DNA from 3 places in the Lysinibacillus sp. fls2-241-R2A-57 genome. Region 3 is predicted to be linked to each of the others. Evidence: riboswitches for the same ligand, from Rfam matches in the RefSeq annotation. Region 3 holds a riboswitch; each other region holds the start of a gene.
The links. A riboswitch is a leader RNA that binds a small molecule or an ion and turns the genes downstream of it on or off. The one in region 3 is predicted to bind cobalamin.
Positions count from the first base shown of each region.

Region 1: linked by a shared signal. The riboswitch ahead of QRN68_RS21455 (ribonucleotide reductase N-terminal alpha domain-containing protein) and the one ahead of QRN68_RS26545 (ABC transporter substrate-binding protein) in region 3 are both predicted to bind cobalamin.
Region 2: linked by a shared signal. The riboswitch ahead of QRN68_RS10390 (FecCD family ABC transporter permease) and the one ahead of QRN68_RS26545 (ABC transporter substrate-binding protein) in region 3 are both predicted to bind cobalamin.

Region 1 is NZ_JARVRU010000158.1:15,707-22,065, forward strand. Features, by position in the region: gene QRN68_RS21425 (bifunctional adenosylcobinamide kinase/adenosylcobinamide-phosphate guanylyltransferase) at 1-289, shown strand, start outside; gene cobS (adenosylcobinamide-GDP ribazoletransferase) at 330-1,106, shown strand; gene QRN68_RS21435 (histidine phosphatase family protein) at 1,079-1,678, shown strand; gene QRN68_RS21440 (bifunctional adenosylcobinamide kinase/adenosylcobinamide-phosphate guanylyltransferase) at 1,627-2,019, shown strand; gene QRN68_RS21445 (ECF transporter S component) at 2,134-2,628, shown strand; gene QRN68_RS21450 (hypothetical protein) at 2,625-3,308, shown strand; cobalamin riboswitch at 3,419-3,605, shown strand; partial or broken gene QRN68_RS21455 (ribonucleotide reductase N-terminal alpha domain-containing protein) at 3,768-5,069, shown strand; partial or broken gene QRN68_RS21460 (ribonucleoside-diphosphate reductase subunit alpha) at 5,408-6,319, shown strand; gene QRN68_RS21465 (ribonucleotide-diphosphate reductase subunit beta) at 6,333-6,359, shown strand, end outside.
Region 2 is NZ_JARVRU010000049.1:1,356-7,714, reverse strand. Features, by position in the region: gene QRN68_RS10400 (cob(I)yrinic acid a,c-diamide adenosyltransferase) at 1-432, opposite strand, end outside; gene QRN68_RS10395 (adenosylcobinamide amidohydrolase) at 641-2,113, opposite strand; gene QRN68_RS10390 (FecCD family ABC transporter permease) at 2,110-3,111, opposite strand; cobalamin riboswitch at 3,323-3,505, opposite strand; gene QRN68_RS10385 (hypothetical protein) at 3,667-3,825, shown strand; gene QRN68_RS10380 (acyl-CoA dehydrogenase family protein) at 3,822-5,489, opposite strand; gene QRN68_RS10375 (class I adenylate-forming enzyme family protein) at 5,491-6,359, opposite strand, start outside.
Region 3 is NZ_JARVRU010000226.1:4,576-10,934, reverse strand. Features, by position in the region: gene QRN68_RS26550 (precorrin-3B methylase) at 130-789, opposite strand; gene QRN68_RS26545 (ABC transporter substrate-binding protein) at 847-1,848, opposite strand; cobalamin riboswitch at 2,028-2,214, opposite strand; gene QRN68_RS26540 (elongation factor G) at 2,406-4,346, shown strand; gene QRN68_RS26535 (NUDIX hydrolase) at 5,515-5,964, shown strand; gene QRN68_RS26530 (hypothetical protein) at 6,060-6,239, opposite strand; gene QRN68_RS26525 (hypothetical protein) at 6,239-6,359, opposite strand, start outside.

The sequences.
Region 1 (6,359 bases), on a different contig from region 3:
ATGGCTGACAAATGCTTTTTATGACGGTTTTGACACGGGTACGCCATGTGTAGATCAACCAGGCTGTTTAGAGGAGAAGCTCCGTGTCTTAAAAAAAGCAGTAAAGACGTTACTTGAGAAGAGGGTGACGTTTTTTGTCGTCTCGAATGAATTGTTTGATGAGCCTCCATATACAAGCGAGGAAGTTGAATTATACCGACAAAAGCTCGGGAATTTACATCAATGGTTCGTTTCTATAGCAGATGAGGCGTATGAAATAAATTATAGTATCGTAAAGAAATGGAAATAATGCAACGCACATTGAAAATAGAAAGAAGGAAGGCAAGACGATGAAAAATTTCTGGCATAGCCTACAACTTGCATTTCAATTTTTTACAGTTTTGCCGGTACATAAGGAAATTCCTTTATCCAAAGCAACCATTACGGGGATGTTCGCCTTTTTGCCGTGGTTAGGGGCTCTTATGGGCACCGTAGTGGCAGCGGTGATATATGGTTTAACAGAATGGACGATGAGCAGTGAGGTTTTGCTTTCCTTTTTGGTTGTCGGACTATTCGCTTTATTTACTGGTGGTTTACATTTAGACGGATTTATCGATATGGGGGATGCTTATTTTTCGTATCGGGACCGGGAGAAGCGGCTTGAAATTTTAGATGATCCACGTGTCGGTGCATTTGGTGTGCTTTCGGTGCTATTTTTAGTGCTTAGTAAATTCGTCGTATTGCATGAACTATTCGTGCAGCATAAGTTAGCTCTTTGGATGTTGATTTTTATTCCTTTATTAACGCGTGTGGGCATGAGCTTTTATTTTATGTCGCTAAAGTGTTCAAAAGAAAAAGGGCTTGCTTATTTTTTTAAAACACATATTAAACCGAGTTTGCTTATATGCTTTATGCTTATCACACTAGTTGTGGCGTATACTAGCTTATTGTTTGTCATAGGCTTCTCCATTGTTCCGTTCGTGTTGATTGCTGTATTAGCGATTGCCTTTTTAGTCTTTCGACAATTTACAGTGCGCAACTTTGGTGGTGTTTCAGGGGATTTACTCGGTGCTTCAATTGAAGGAATGGAGGTTGTGCTGTGGGTGACGTTGTTATTGTGCGCTTAATGAGACATGCACCAACAAAGGAAAATCTGGAAAAGCGTTATATCGGCTGGACAGATTCATCATTAGCAGATGTATCTTCGCTGACTATTGTAGATAAAGATGTCACAAAGGTGTATGGTAGCGATTTACGGCGCTGTAGAGAAACAGCTGCCCATTATTTTACGAACGCAACTTACATGGCAGATAAGAGATTCCGAGAGTCGAACTTCGGTGAATTTGAAGGGCAAACATATGAGGAGTTAAAATCTGATCATCGTTATTGTGCATGGTTAGATGACCCGGTACAATCACCGCCTCCAAAAGGGGAAGGCTTTGATGCCTTTTGTGCGCGTGTTATGGAAGGGTTTACAGCGTTATCCAAAGATGAAGATGTTTATCATCTCGTCGTTCATGGTGGAGTCATTCGAGCACTGCTTGTTGCATTTGCACCAACTGAGCAACCATTTTGGACGTATCATACGCCGCATGATAAAATGTTCACTTTAACGTTTTCAAGAAAGGCTTGGGAGGAGGGAGCAAGATGCATGTCTTTATCGGAGGAGCTTATAGTGGAAAAACCGACTATGTCATGAATTTGCTTGCAGATCAAAAAGTTGAGCTAGTAGATGGCTATGTACCTGATGACATTCCTGCCAGTGATATACTTGTTATTAAAAACTTAGAAAAGTGGCTCGTGACACAAGATCTAGAGGATGATGAGGCCCTTGTCAAAACCATTTTGACAAGACTAAAGACTCTTGACGAAAATTGTGCACTGTATATAATTGTGACCGATATGGGACGTGGGGTTGTGCCGATGGAAAAACAGGCACGATTATTACGCGATACATGTGGGCGCTTGTACCAGGCGTTATTTGCTGAAGCGGAACATGTCGTACGCATTTGGTACGGTATCGGGGAACAAATTAAATGACGTGATATTTGTCTTGAAGAATTTTTAATACGAGGAGTGGACGCCCAGGGTCGGATGGAAATCAACTCCACGTTATAGTGAAGCGTCAAAGATAAAAAGAAAAGAGGAAATGGAATGGATCGACAAAGGTTAATGAAATTGACACTCGTTGCCATGGTAGCGGCAATTTGTGCAGTTGGTGCAGTGATTAAAATTCCAACATTTATTGCAACTGCTGCGCTGGACTCTGCTCCGGCATTTTTGAGTGTTGTATTTTTATCTCCAGTATTGGCTGGGGTTGCGGGGGTAATTGGGCATTTTATTACAGCCTTAACTTCTGGCTTCCCACTAGGACCACTCCATATTATTATCGCAGTAGAAATGTTTATCGTTGTATGGATCTTCGGGATTATGCATAATAAAGGAATGCATTTCTGGAAATGGCCTGTGGCACTTATTTTAAATGGCGTTGTGGCACCATTACCGTTTTACTTTATCATTAGTCCGGCATTTTATTGGGCATCTCTTACGAGTCTTCCGCTGGCAACATTGATTAATTTAATCATCGTTGCAGTTGCAATGCCAATTTTATCTAAAGTATTTGTGCGTAAGGCAGGGCGATTACATTGAGAAATGCCATAAAAATAGGGGAGCTCATTGCTACGACAGATAATGCCGCAGCAATTGGTGAAAAACCACAAGATGTTGTGTCAGCCTCAGATCAACTAACGGCATACTTGACAGCACGTGTTACTTTTTTAGAGCAGCTTGCCGCAAATGCTTTACCAACACATGTCCTACTCGCTAATTTTTCAGGGGATGCGGCATGGTCTCGGTATGTAGCAGGCATTCAGCAAGTTTTTGATGAAGCTGGTCTTATTTGTCCGCAAATAGACGGTAGCACTGAGTCCAATATGCCAACTGTACAATCAGGTTTGTCTATAACGATGCTTGGAGAACAGCAGAAACGTACACTAACTAAGCATGAACAACTTATTTGGTATACATATGGACTGCCACTTGTAGGCAATGAAGTCCTTGCGCAGCCTGAGGATGTCGCACAGCTACAGCCTGTTTTTCAGGCATGGAAAGAGGACATCGTGCAGCAAGTTTGGCCAGTAGGATCAAAAGGTCTGCAAGCAGAATTTACCCGCCTTTTTGGCAATCAACAGGTCAAAAGTTCGCTAGATGTTGAGAAAACGGCTGGCCCATGTGCAGTCATTTTACTAGGAGTACATCCAGAAAAAGAGCAACTGGCACAAAATATTTTTCCTAGAAATTTTGAAAAACTACGTAAAACTGCATTGTAATAGGGCTTGCTTCGAGAAAAAGTAGCACTTAAAAAAATTCAAGGGGCAAAACGCCTATTGCAACAACAAACACAATATGTTAGATTTGTTTAGGAGTTAAAACACAATATATAGTATTTTGGACAAGAGGTACCAATATGGTTTAAAAGGGAATTCGGAAAAAGAGCATCTTAAGCCGAAGCTGTCCCCGCAACTGTAAGTGCTGACAAATGATGATGAGGCCACTGTTAAAAATGGGAAGGCGATCATTTGGAGGAAGCATGAGCCAGGAGACCTGCCAATTTGTTCGAGACAACAACACATTCTTCGGGGATTGAGAAGTGGAGGCGAGAGATTTGTTCACTTCTTTGTGTGCATGTCCTTCATTTCCATTTCCGATTTTACAGCGATCACGCAACCGATAGAGGGTGCATGATCGCTTTTTGTGTTGTTGTAGAAAGAAAGGGAGAGTATGTGTATATGACAATTCAAATCGAACAGCAAATTGCTAAGTTAAAGAATAGTTACACGGAGGATGAACTTGAAAGTTTTGTAAGGTTATCGGATCGATGGCTACGAAAAAATGACAATGCCACATTTGAGGCATGGGCAGATGCGATGATTTTACAAACGCTTAGCCTAATTGATGAAGAGGAGCCATATTGGACATTTGTTGCAGCGCAAATTTATTTAGAAAAATTATATGACCAATTTGCAATGCGTCGCGGCGTTTCAGTGAAAGATGTTTATCAGGTATTCCCAGCACAATTAGCACGCTATACAGAGGCTGGTTTGTATCATGAAAGTTTAACAACAAAATATAGTGAGCAAGAGCTTCAGGAACTTGCTTCTTATTTAGAACAAAGTCGAGATGAGTTGTTTACATATATTGGCTTAAAAACATTGATGGACCGCTATGTTGTCCGTGATTATACGAAAACACCAGTGGAGCTACCTCAGGAACGTTGGATGGTCATTGCGATGACATTGATGCAGGATGAAACAGAAAATCGTTTACAAAAGGTGCGAGAGTCTTACTGGGCAATGAGCAATTTATATATGACAGTAGCCACTCCGACATTATCGAATGCAGGGAAAACACATGGACAGTTATCTAGCTGCTTTATCGATACAGTAGATGATAGTTTACAAAGCATTTACGACACAAATACAGATGTTGCAACCTTATCGAAATACGGTGGTGGCATTGGCGTTTATATGGGCAAAATTCGTAGCCGAGGCTCATCTATTAAAGGTTTTAAAGGGGCATCAAGTGGCGTATTACCTTGGATTAAACAGCTTAATAATACGGCAGTTTCAGTCGATCAGCTTGGTCAACGCCAAGGAGCTATTGCTGTTTATTTAGATGTTTGGCATAAGGACGTCTTTACGTTTTTAGATTTACGTTTAAACAATGGGGATGAGCGTTTACGTGCCCATGATATTTTCACAGGGCTATGCTTACCGGATTTATTTATGGAGACAGTTGAAGAGCGCGGGGAATGGCATTTATTTGACCCACATGAAGTACGAGAGGTTATGGGCTACTCACTAGAGGATTTCTATGATGAGAAAAAAGGTGACGGTTCCTTCCGTACAAAATATGCAGAATGTATCGCCAATCCTTTATTAAGCCGTGAAGTCGTACCGGCGATCGATATTATGAAGCGTATTATGCGCTCACAGCTTGAAACAGGCGTGCCGTTTATGTTCTATCGTGATGAAGTAAACCGCATGAATCCGAATAAACATGAAGGAATGGTTTACTCAAGTAATTTGTGTTAATAGTAGCACCTTCAATCAGAAATGGTTGTCGAAAACTCCGTTAAACGGGGAAAGTCACAATGTGATAACCTACCGTGCTAAATCTTTTGATTAAATTAGTTAATCAAAAGTAAAAGCCTAACGACTATCGAAAGCATAACTCATTGAAAAACATGAGTGAAGAAGCGAGTAGAGTACCCCTCAAGCGAGGCCCGTTATAGGGATAATTCATAAAGGGAAAAGCGGAGCATCCTTCAGGTAGAGCTGAGGATGATGATATAGTCTCCTCTGTATAGTGATATACAGCAGTTCATAAGAGAACGGATTAGGTCTAGCGAACCTAGTTGAAGAAAAGGACAGAAATTTTCCAAAACATGTCACCAACTGAATTTGAGTCTATTACTTTAGAAGATGATGTCATCGTTACACGTCGCAAGCCTGGAGACTTCGTAGTATGCAATTTATCATCCATTAATTTAGGTAGAGCTGTACCGGCTGGTGTTTTAGAGCGCTTGATTCCAATTCAAGTACGTATGCTAGATAATGTTATTGCTCTAAATACAATTCCAGTAAAACAGGCAGAGCGTACGAATTTGCGCTATCGTGGTATTGGACTTGGAACATTTGGCTGGCATCATTTATTAGCTTTAAAAGAAATTCAATGGGAGTCTGAGGATGCTGTAGAATTCGCGGACAAGCTATATGAGGAAATTGCGTATTTAACGATTCGTGCTTCCAACGATTTGGCAAGTGAAAAAGGAGCCTATCCATTATTTGAGGGCTCAGATTGGCATACTGGTGCTTATTTTGACAAACGTGGCTATGACAGTGATAAATGGAATGCATTACGTGCGGCAGTTGCTGAAAAAGGTATGCGCAACGGCTATGTGATGGCAGTTGCACCTAACTCATCGACATCCATTTTAGCAGGCAGTACGGCAACGATTGATCCTATTTTCCAAAAGAGTTATTCAGAGGAGAAGAAGGATTACAAAATACCAGTAACTGTACCAGATTTATCACCAGTGACGACTTGGTATTATAAATCTGCTTATTTCATCGATCAAAATTGGACAATCAAGCAAAATGCTGCACGAGCACGTCATATCGATCAGGGTATTTCGCTTAATTTATATGTTCAAAATACGATTAAGGCGAAGGATTTACTGGCACTGCATATGAATGCTTGGGCGAGCGGTGTAAAAACGACGTATTATGTGCGCTCGACATCTGTAGAATTGCTAGAATGTGAGTCTTGCGCTAGCTAGGGGGAAGTAAATAATGACAACAATTACTAAACGACAAATT
Region 2 (6,359 bases), on a different contig from region 3:
ATCTTCAATTTCCTTCATAAGCGTTACCATTTGTCTCTCTGCTCGACGCGCTACAGTGCGAGCAATGTGCAAGGTTGCAGCTGCTGGTGCACCACCTGGTAAAATAAAACGCTGTAATGGTGGCGCTTCATCTGATAATGCATCAATACGAGATTCTAACACTTCAATTGGCTGCTCTGTCAGCTTATAATGTCGTTCCTTCATGACGTTAGCAAGGTCACCACCTGCATCGAAAAGCTCATGCTGAATCGTTTCTAAATCAATTAAAATATCCTTGAATAACTCACGATCTAATTCACTTACTGCCTTGCCAATAAAAGAATTTAACTCATCAATTGCCCCATATGTCTCTACGCGTAAACTATCTTTGTCAACACGTCCCCCTATAAGACTTGTTTTCCCCGTATCGCCAGTTTTTGTGTAAAGCTTCATTTCTCTCATCTCCTAGAATTTATTTTTATCAATTTCACTTTGGCGTAATTATAGCTGACGCTACAATAAATCATCTGTAGCTGTCGCTTTGCTTTCGCTACAATAAATCATCTGTAGCTGACACTTCGCTTTCGCTACAATAAACCATTTGTAGCTGACGTTTTGCTTTCGCTACAATAAACCATTTGTAGCTGACGTTTCACTTTCGCTACAGAAAACCCTCTACTGAATGAAGATAATTTTTTATTGCCTGTACAGTTGTTTCAAAAACACCTTTACCGATAATTTTGCCTACATCTGTAATTGGGCCACCGTACTGCATTTCTTCCCCTTTTTGTGTCGCCGCAATTAATAAACTATCTGTAGCAGTACCTGTTGCAATCGTACCACTAAGCTCATCACGAATATTTTCTGATTGCAATGCCTTTGTTTTTGCCTCATTAGCTGTCATCATTGCTTGGAAAAACGCTTCCTCTGATAAGCAACCATTAACGATGACCCATGTATTTATAGTACCAATATATGGCTCATCCTGTCTTTCATGTGCACGTGACACATCCACTGCATTACCAACACCAGCCGTAACAGCAACAAATACGCTACCAAAAGATGCTTTAAATTCATTAATGGCTACAAGATTTGTCGGGACAGCTGTTAACATAACGACTGTACTTGTAGGTGAAAAATGCTCCTTTTGTAAAAATTCAGCGACCTCTTTCTTTACATCACTAATGACATAATCTATTGGTACAGAGCGATTTAATAGGCAATCATACCAACCGATACCCGGATTATGGACTGCTGAGGAAACCGTTTTTAACGGAAACTCTGATTGAAGCTGAATGTAATGATCCGTAACAGTGAAATTTTCCTTTTCGATGACAGCACGTTGCTGATGTTCGACTGAAGCTGGCATCATTGTTATTTGAGGCTTTGGAATTTCAGGATGTGCATAAGTCGCTACTCGCGCATGATAAACATCTTCAATTTGCGAAGCGATTAATACTTCATGTGGTGCCCCAAATGCTCGCATTCTTCCGCCTTCCATTAGTAATAATTCATCACAATAGAGGGCAGCTAAATTCATATCATGTAGTACCATAATAACGGTTAATCCACATTCAATTGCTTCTTTTCGCACCATATCTAAAATTTGACGTTGATGGGCAATATCTAGATGGTTCGTCGGCTCATCTAGCAGTAATATTTCCGACGTTTGCGCAAGGGCTTGGGCTACAAAAACTCGTTGTTGTTCACCGCCCGACAAAAATTCCATCGGTGTCTGTTCATAGCGTTTCACACCTGTTTGTAGCATCGCATGTTGGACCGCTTGTTCATCGCGTTCAGTCCAGCTTGAAAAGAAGCCTGTTTGATGTGGATAACGTCCAAGTGATACCGCCTCACGTACACTATTTGTAAAGGCATTCGCATGTAATTGTGGTAGCACTGCCATTTTTTTCGCCAATGCACGGGCATTATAAGCGTTAATATTTTTACCGTCTACTAATATAGTGCCTGCAGTTGCTGGTAGTATGCCACTCATTACTTTTAACAGTGTGGATTTTCCACTACCGTTCGGGCCTAAAATCCCTAATATTTTTCCTTTTTCAACGGAAAAACTTATATCCTGGACAATCGGCACGTCTTCATAGCCACCAGAAAGATGTTCAACAACAATCATGCCCGTCCCCCCTTGCTTCTACGTTGCTTATAAAAAATATAAGAAAAAACGGGTGCGCCAATAAATGCAGTAATTACGCCAATCGGTAGCTCTCTTGGCATAATAATTGTTCGAGCTATTAAATCACAAATAATGAGCAAAGTTGCCCCATTTAAAAATGATAATGGCAATAAATGACGGTGATCTGAACCCCAAAGCATCCGCGTCATATGTGGTACAACTAAGCCAACAAAACCAATCGTACCAGAAACCGCTACAGCTGCTCCTGTCAACATTGACCCGCCTACCAAAATTATATATTTACTACGCTTAACATTAACACCTAAATGCTTCGCGCGTTCCTCTCCATATAACAGAACATTTAACTCGCGTCTTTGTGTCCAAAGCATGATTGAACCAATTATCACAAACGGAATAATCATTTGAACATAAGGCCAACCTCGCATTGATACTGAGCCGAGCAGCCATCCCATAACTTGTCGTAGCTCCTCACCAGATAATGCAATCATTAATGAAATCAAGGAGCCTAAAAATGAACTAAAGATGACCCCTGTTAAAATAAGAGTTTCCATTTTTAGCGTGCGGTCTACTATTCTAGCAAAGCCCATGACAGCTACCATCGTTAATATTGCACCTATCATACTGAAGATTGGTAATGCATAATTCCCTATTACTGGAATTGATATACTAAAGAAAATCGTCATAACTGCGCCAACTGATGCACCCGAAGAAACACCTAACGTATAAGGATCTGCCAAAGGATTTTTTAATAAGCCTTGAAAAGCTGCCCCTGCAATGGCAAGAGAAGCCCCGACAAGTCCAGCCAGCAGAACTCGAGGTAAACGAATTTTCCATAAAATATTGGCAGCTGTTTCATCTGCCGCCTGATTCCACAATACTTCTAGTGGAATATGAACTGAGCCTATCGCTACGCCACACCAGATGCTAATAATTAGAAGCGTAATTGCTGTTACATAGGCTATAAACGTTCTACTCATTTAAAGGCTCTCCCCCTTAGTCAATCTGTGCCTATATTTAACAACTTGTTTTTCTGATTTATCGATGCATTTTAGCTTTTATCGCCTACGATTGTGAATTTATCGACATCAATCATACAAAACAAATAACCCCTCATCATAAAAAGATGAGGGGTTCAAATTTGCACAAAAATACTTTTACAAAATCCACCACCCTATCCTCGTAGGCTGTAACGTGTTTTCTATAAAGGCAGGTCTCCTGGCTCGTGCTCCATTCGCTTTTCCATGCCTTCCCGAAATTTTCAGTGGCGAAAATTGAAAAAACTCACACATACAGTGGCGGGACCGCATCGGAATGACACCGATTTCCCTTTTCACTTTACATAAGTAAAGAACCTTTATAATTTTCAGTTGATTTTATTATACATGAAAAAAATAGAAGTCGCCTCGATTCGAGACAACTTCTAATCAAATCAATTATGCTCCGGCATAATTGCGTCCGAAGGCTTTAGACCAACATGATGTTTTTTTGTGCGAAAGCGTAGTGCTAGCGCAGCGTCAGCGGCATGATGTTTTTTGTGCGAAAGCGCAGCGTCAGCAACAGTTGTTTTTTGTGCGAAAGCGCAGCGTCAGCAACATGATGTTGGTCACTCAGTTGTTACCACAAGACGTGGCGTTTTTAGACTAAGTTCCTCTATTTCGGCAGGTATTTGGACACCCGCTGAAAGAAGTTAAACTATATCAGAAAAATACTGAACCGTTTTCATTGGCGCACCCATTTCTCGCAATGCCCATGTGCTCTCTAAATAAATATCTGCTAGCTTTTCATATTTACCGCCGAATTTATGTGCCCATTCGATCGCTACAACACTTTCATATACATGTGCCATTTTTTCTGCAACCTTTTTTGCCTCAAACGTTTTCGTTGCTTCATCTAAGCCGCTAAATGTTCGCAATGTCAAGTCTAGTTTTGCTAATTGCTCCTCTACAATTTGAAGCAATGGACTGTCAGCTAGTTTTTCTAGACGTTCCTCCATGACACGAACAAACAATTCATGCGCTTGAAACTTATCTACTAAACGAATGAGTTCTAATGCTAAAATATTAGCAGTTCCCTCCCACACAGTCAGCACCTGTGCATCTCTTAATAAGCGAGGTGTAACGAAATCCTCAATATAGCCATTCCCTCCATGTAATTCAATCGCTTCACTTGCATAATGGACCGCTTGCTCTGCCGTTTCTTTTTTCATAATAGCAATATTTAAGCGATTCATAATGATGTCCTGTTCATTACCCTGTCCACTTGTTACTTTATCGTAGAGCTGAATTAGATCAAAAACAGTAGCAACTTCTACATGAAGCTTGGCAGCAAAGTTCCCTAATGTATCCTGAATCATAGGATATTGCGTTAAAGGCTTGCCAAATGCATGACGATTTGTCACATAGTGCTTCGCCTCCAAAAAACCACGGCGCATAATGCCGATAGAAGCAACAGCATTGCAAATTCTTGATAAATTAAGTGCCTCCAACATATAATAAATTCCTTTATTCGGCTCACCGACAACATAAGCTAATGCACCATCAAATTCCACCTCACCAGAAGGTACTGCTCTAACACCAAGTTTATCCTTTAAACGTCGAATACGGAGGTTGTTAACAGTGCCATCCTCATTGCGCCACGGGACCGCAAATAGAGTTAAACCTTTCGAGCCTGCTTGAGCCCCTTCCATACGGGCCAATACCATGGCAACCCCACACATTCCTGCGTTTGACGCGAAATATTTCTCACCAAATAAACGATACTGATTACCGTCTTTTCTTGCCTCTACAACGTTCGCACCAACATCAGAACCACCTTGACGCTCCGTTAAAAATGTAGCTCCCTCATACAGCTCGGTATCTCCTGTTGCACAAACATGTGGTAAAAAACGCTCCTTCACCTCATCGCTCGCATAATGATCAAGTAAATAAGCCGTTGCCATTGTTAACGTAACAGGGCAATAAAAGCCTGGCTCTGTATGGGACAGTATATAACCTTGAGCAAAGCTATACACATAGTTACCCTTTCTACCTAATTGCGGAATATCCTTATGCACATAGCCAACAATACCCGTATTGTATGATTCTTCAATTGTTTTTTTATAGCCATCATTAACCCAGACCTCTGACACTTCTTCACCATATGCATTATACCTTTGTAAGCGAGGTTCACCCTCTCGATCCGTATGTTTGGCTCTTACATCAATATCTCCAGCACAAAGCTCACCGAAATCTGTTAGCTCACGTGTTGCATATTCTGCAAACTCTTTATCTAGCATCATTTCTAAAACTTTATGAAGTGTGTCGTTATCTTTAAAAAAGTTCGTTGTTCTCATTTCTGCCTGCTGTAAAACCTTCATGCTATCTCACCTCTTGTCCTTTCAAGGTTTGTTTTAATATTTTGCCTGATGCATTTCGTGGTAGCGCTTCCACACGTTCAAAGATGCGTGGAATTTTATATTTAGCAAGATGCTCCTCTAAGTAAGCTTTAAGTTCGTCCTCGTCAATTTCTGTTTTAGTGGCATAGACGGCCTTCACCGTTTCTCCCCACTCCGGATGTGGAACACCTATTACAGCAACTTCAAATATCCCCTCATAGCTCAAAATTCTATCTTCAATTTCTTTCGGATAAATATTCACACCACCTGAAAAAATAACATCCTTTTTGCGATCAACAATCCAAATATAACCATCCTCATCTATGCGAGCTAAATCACCTGTTTTTAGCCAGCCATCTATAAATGCAGCCTTTGTTGCGATTTCATCCTTGTTATAGCCCAGCATATTGCCTTCACCAAGTAAGACAATTTCTCCTACTTCACCAACACGAACATCTTCTCCGTCATCGTTAATAATACGCAGCTCTGCTCCAAGTGGTGCACGCCGACCAATACTTCCTGCCTTCGTTGCATGCTCTTCACCAAGCAATATTGAACCGTTTGGACCAGCCTCTGTTAAGCCATAGACACAGGTTAAATTTTCTGTTCTGAAAGCTTTTTGTAAATGACGGACTTCATTTTGTGATAACGGTGCGCCACCATAAGCCCACCATTTCATCGAGGATAAATCTGTTGTTTGCAATCTTGGCATTTGGGCTGTTAACAAATAGGCGACAGGTGCACCAAAGAAATGTGTTGTCCTTTCCTGCTCGATTGAATCAATAAACAAATCAGGTGTAAATGTCGGTGTTAGCACGATAGTTGAGCCTACAAGTACGCCTGCCATTAAAA
Region 3 (6,359 bases):
GCGTGCCTTCAGTCGAAACGGAAGTCAACCTATATACAGGCATACATTCTTAACAAATGTCATCTACAATTTTTGGTGATAGTCATACAAAAGGATGTTTAAATGCAGCGTGTTTTCTCATCACCTTTTTTACATTTCCCAATAATCAGCCGAATTTGTTCTGCGGTAAAATTTATAAAAGGGTTCATTCGGGCGAGCATGTTCCTTATAGAGGCTAATAATTTGCTTTAAAAAACCTTCAATATGCTCAACTCCTACCCTTTTCGCAAACAGAGTACCCGCTTGAGCATTTACACCCATTGGTACTGCCCCTAAATAGACATCAAAGCTATCTTTTTGATAGACGAGCCCAATATCATCATACACCGCATTATAGCAGGCCGAGGCACAGCCATTTACGTTTATACGTAATCTTGTAGGTACAGATATTCCTTCTAATGAATGATATAGCTGTTCAGTAATCGGTGCCGCCTCCATCTTATCTCCATCGCAAAAATCACAGGCCTTCATCGCCACAATCGGTCCTTGCTTTGCCACATACAGGCCAGCGTCTTCTAGTTCCTCAATCGTATCTTCTACATCTTCTGTTGGAATTGATAGTAATATGCTATACGAGGCAGAGTATTTGATAGCACCAGTCTTCCCTACAACCTTTGCAATTGTTTGGAATTGTGCAGGAGTATAATGCTTATTTATAATACCGGGGCTTACTGCAAGACGAGTAAAATCGCCATTGTTATTTAACTTTTCAAAGGTTTTGTCCGGTATATTCGTATGGAATGCATTCATTGTTTAACGCTCCTTATAAAAAAAGGGGCTAGCGTTTTGCTAACCCCAAATTTTTTTCTAGTTTTCAAAGCTCTCAGGATAGAAGCCCTTAGCTAATATTTGAATAGCTTCTGCAGCACGAACCCCTTCTGACGCAGCAGAAAGTGGTAAGATTACAAAACGTTCATTTTTAACTGCTTCCATTTCTTTCAACGCTGGATCATGTTTTAAGAATTTTATTTTTTCTTCCGCCGTTTTTTCTCCGTAATCAACGACAACAACGACTTCTGGATTACGCTCTACTGCATCTTCTTTTGATACCGTAGTCCATCCTGATTCCACATCACCAAAAATATTTTTACCGCCAGCAATCGTCACAAGCTCATTCATAAAGTTTTGTCCAGTGGTTAAGACATCTTTATCACCACTGTCATAAACTAAAACGCGTAGACCTTTCTTATCTTGTGGTAATTTCGCACGAACTGCGTCTACATCCTTCGTCATTTGTTCAATTAAAGCTTCTCCGCGATCCTCGACACGAAAAATTTTTGCGATATTTCGTATATCTGTGAAAATATCTTTTAAAGTTGGTTTCGTCATATTTGAGGCTGTATGTAAATAAGTGTGTATCCCTAATGCCTCAAGCTCTTCCTGTGTACCAACACCTTTCTCCCCAAAGGCGCTTTTCCAACCTCCGTATATAAAGTCTGCTTCTGCATCAATAACCTGTTCCTTTGAAGGATACTGTTTAGCTAACACCGGCACTTTATCGTATGCAGCTTGTAGGGGCTCATAAATTTTGTCATCTAAGTACGCTGTCCCTACCATTGAATCTTCTAAGCCTAACGCTAACATAATTTCTGTTACATGCTGATTTAAGCTAATCGCTTTTTTTGGTGCTTCCTTATATATTTGTGTTGTTCCATTATTTTCAATCGTAATTTCTGTCGTTTCAGCTTGGGAAGGCTCTACCTTCTCACCTTGTGCTGCTGATTCTGGTTTGTCCTTTGTATTACACGCGCCAAGTATAGCGATTAACGCAATCGCAAAGACAAGCCACAAGCTTTTCCATTTCTTCATGTCCTCTTCTCCTTTGCTGTTAACTATATAGAAAGAAATCTTTTGACTCCTTTGCTACCTGAATGACACTCGCTGATTTAAGTTAAAAAGGGCATAAAAAAATCCCCTTGTTTCCAAGAGGTTAGCATAGTGAAAGAAAGGTTCTTCAACCTATTCACTATCCCCATCCTCGTGGTTTAAGTAAAAAATACACATTGGCAGGTATCCTGGCTTAGGTTCATCATCTATACACCTTCCCATAGCATGGCTACAGTGGTATCTCGTATAGACTCCCCATTTACAGTTGCGGGACAGCATCGGATTCGCACCGATTTCCCTTTTAAGCAAATAATAAAAGTCATTTGCACCAATAAGTCGTTATATTTTTTTGTTGTCAATGATATTGATAAACTAGCAAAAGAAATTTTTGGTCGCAATCTCACAAAAAATCCATAAAATCATAATCATGAATATATTAGCACTATTTCGACATAAATACTAACTATTTTACACGAAATCTTTTTCTAGTAATTCTGTTACAATGGTGAAAGATGAAAAATAGAAACGAGGATTTTTTTATGCATGTAACAATTGGTGTACTCGCTCACGTTGATGCAGGAAAAACTACATTTTCTGAGCAGTTACTATTTCATACAAAAAGTATTCAAGCCCGCGGACGAGTGGATCACCAGGATACATTTCTAGATAATCATGAGCTAGAGCGTCAGCGAGGTATTACAATTTTTGCAGAGCAAGGTCGTATGACGATTGGAAATGATACATATACGTTAATTGATACACCTGGGCACGTCGATTTTTCACCAGAAATGGAACGTGCTATTCGTGTTATGGATTATGCCATCATTGTTATAAGTGCCGTCGAAGGAGTGCAGGGTCATACCGAAACAGTGTGGCAACTTTTACGCCAATATCACGTCCCAACCTTCTTCTTTATCAACAAAATAGATCGTCAAGGTGCAAATGTAGAAGCCGTTATGACACAGCTTCAAAAGGATTGCTCTGAGGATGTTTTATTAATGGACGAACCGCTCCGTTCTGATTATGTTTCCAATCACATTATGGAGTGGCTTGCTGAACGTGATGAACAGCTTCTCGATGCTTTTCTTAATGAAACTTTGGATAGCTTTAGCTCCCTGACTCATTTGCAGGCGATGATTAAACAAGAAAAGGCCTTTTTATGTTTTACTGGCTCTGCTTTAAAAGATACTGGGATACAGGAATTACTAGCACAGCTCCCCCTACTTACAGAGACACATTTTAACGATAATGCAGCGTTTCAAGGTGAAGTCTTTAAAATTCGTCATGATGGACATCAACGCTTAACATTTTTAAAGGCATTACAAGGAACGTTGCACGTGCGGGATGAATTTTCGTTTGGAGATATGACAGAAAAAGTGACGGAGATTCGACTATATAATGGCAGCCGTTATGAAACTGTGCAGGAAGTTAAAGCTGGGGATATTTTTGCAGTCAAAGGGATTAGTCAAGCAAACATCGGCGATATCATTGGTCGTTCAAGCAACCCGCAGCCCTACGAGTTAGTACCAACGTTGCAGGCAAAAGTACAATATGAAGGCGATCAGCATATTAAAGAAGTTTTAAAAATTTTTCGCATGCTTGAAGCAGAGGAACCATCATTACGTGTACTATGGCATGAAAAATTCCAAGAAATTCATGTACATATTATGGGTGTCATCCAGCTCGAGGTTCTTGTCGAAGTACTCAACAACCGCTTCTCACTAAACGTTTCATTTGGCGAACCACAGATTTTATATATGGAATCAATTGCGACAACTGTAACAGGCTACGGTCATTTTGAACCATTAAAGCATTATGCGGAAGTACATTTATTGATGGAGCCAAATACACGTGGTACTGGCAATACATTTGTCAATGCATGCCATGCGGACGATTTATCGGTTGGGCACCAACGACTCATTGAAAAGCATTTATTCGAGCGCGATCATCATGGGCTGTTAACAGGTTTTCCCGTGACAGATATTCGCTTCACGCTTTTAACAGGACGTGCACATATTAAACATACTGAAGGTGGCGATTTCCGCGAGGCAACATTCCGTGCATTACGGCAAGGTCTTGAGCAAGCAGAAAATATATTACTAGAGCCCTATTACCGCTTTAAGCTCAAAGCCCCTAGTGATTTTATCGGCCGCATGATGACCGATATTCAGCAAGCTTCAGGTACATTTGCCGCACCTATCCTAACCGAAAATGATGCCATTTTAACTGGCCGTGCCCCTGTCGCAACATTTATGAGCTATAGCACAACCTTTGCCGCCTACACCAACGGAAAGGGCGTACTCTCCCTGCAATTTGATGGTTATGATACGTGCCATAATACGGAAGAGGTTATCACGCAAATCGGCTACGATAAAAATGCTGATCCTGAATATACATCCTCCAGTATTTTTTGTGCAAAAGGCAAGGGCTACTCAGTTCCATGGGAAGAAGCTGAGGCAGCGATGCATTGCATTAAATAATTCACATTAAAAAAACAGGACGTGATTGTTAGATCATTGTCCTGTTTTTTAGCGAGGATTTTATGTTAGCGTGTGGTTATTTGCTTTGGTTCCGCGGGTATTTCCCTGGTACGCGCGGGTATTCGCTCTGATTTCGCGGGTATTTCTCTGGTACGCGCGGGTATTCGCTCTGGTTCCGCGGGTATTTCCCTAGTACGCGCGGGTATTTGCTTTGGCTTCGCGGGTATTCGCCCTGATTTCGCGGATATTCTCCTGGTACGCGTGGGTACATCCTGTGTCAGTGATTCCTCTACTCCCCTATCAATGATCACAGTCTCTAAGCTCCCTCTAAGCGCTTCTTTAAATCTACACATCTACTTTTCCTCTATCATCAATTATTCTGCTATGTTACAATTTTTAACGAAACATTTTCAGTAAAATAAGTGAAGGACAGGAATTTTCAAGGATGTTTAAAATTTATTGGAAATGAATTTTTATTATATACATATCAATGTTACATGACTTTATCCTAAATCTTCTCAGTTGTTTTATAGGCTTCATGCTATTTATAACGTACGAAAATATCTTTAAAGTAGTCACTTAAAAAGAGATAGTAAAGGGGTGGATTCATATCGCAAAGTTTATTGATGACTTGGCCGGTGCAGTATACGATGTTATAAAGGTTGTATTAAAATGCCTGGGGTACTTAATTGCTGGTATGTTAATAGTTGCAATGCCAATTTACCTAATTGTGTGGGTAATTGGATTATTCCAGTGACTTTTATAGTCATAATTTCAAAAGTTTTTAACAAACGGGGAGCTTTAATTCAATAAGTATAGGACTTGTATGTATGATTGAATCTCATATATGCAAGTCCTTTTGTTATGCTTTAACACTTTCACACAATACGCTCCCTTAGTTCCACACATAGCAATCATAGACTACCTTCTTCTAAATCATTCTCAATCCTCACAGGCTTTGTAAGAGGCTCTAGGAGATCGCAATAGTTACTTATGTAGGCTATCTCAAAGTTGAAACTATTTAGATCTCATCGTCTCGCCAGCTGTAAAGATTAATCTTCTTCAATACACATTTACCATTTATCTACCAACAAAAATTTTGATATGTTATGATTCTTTACAGATAGAATTTTTCACTTTGTTAAGAAAAGAACAATTGGAGGAAACAATGAATTATATAAAATCTTTACGACAATATGTTGGAACAAGTCCTATTATTGCACCAGGTTCCGCAATCATTGTTTTGAACGAAAAGAATGAAATACTTTTGCAATTACGTTCAGATACAAATGATTGGGGGCTTCCAGGTGGTGGAATGGAAATTGGAGATAGTTTTGAAGAAACTGCTCAAAAAGAGTTGTATGAGGAAACAGGCTTAATCGCCCAAGAATTGAAATTGCTTGGCTTAGCTTCAGGGAGAGAGTTATATTATAAATTTCCACATGGGGATGAAATTTATAATGCTACGGCAATTTTTAAAGCAATTGCTGTAAAAGGCATTATTACACAAAATGAGGAAAGTAAAAATTTAGAATATTTCCCTTTGGACAAACTCCCAAATTTAAATTATACGACATTGAAATTACTAGAAAAGGTTGGTTATATTTCAACTAATTAGATATGGGGCTATAATCAATCACTCCTTACCCCGCTTCACACAGCAATTAAGAGGCTTGTGCGTAAAATTACACACAGAGCCTTTTCGTTATGCATTCATAAAAGCTCCCATAGCTTCATAAATGGCTCTAGCAATGAAATTAGATAGCTTGTGTGAATGATTCTTAGTAAACATACAGCAAAGCCCCATGAATCAATCGTTTCTCTTTGAATTGTTTCCTTGCATTCTTTGATAATCTTGTAGCAAAAACTCTTTTTCAGTCCTAAGATCCCCATTAATTATACACTCCTGACAATTCTTTCGATTTCCAGGCAATGATAGTTAGCTTTAAGTCTTCTCGTTGTTGCTTTGTCAACGAGTTAAGGTTTAATTGCGTTCTGCCTAAATGTTTCCCC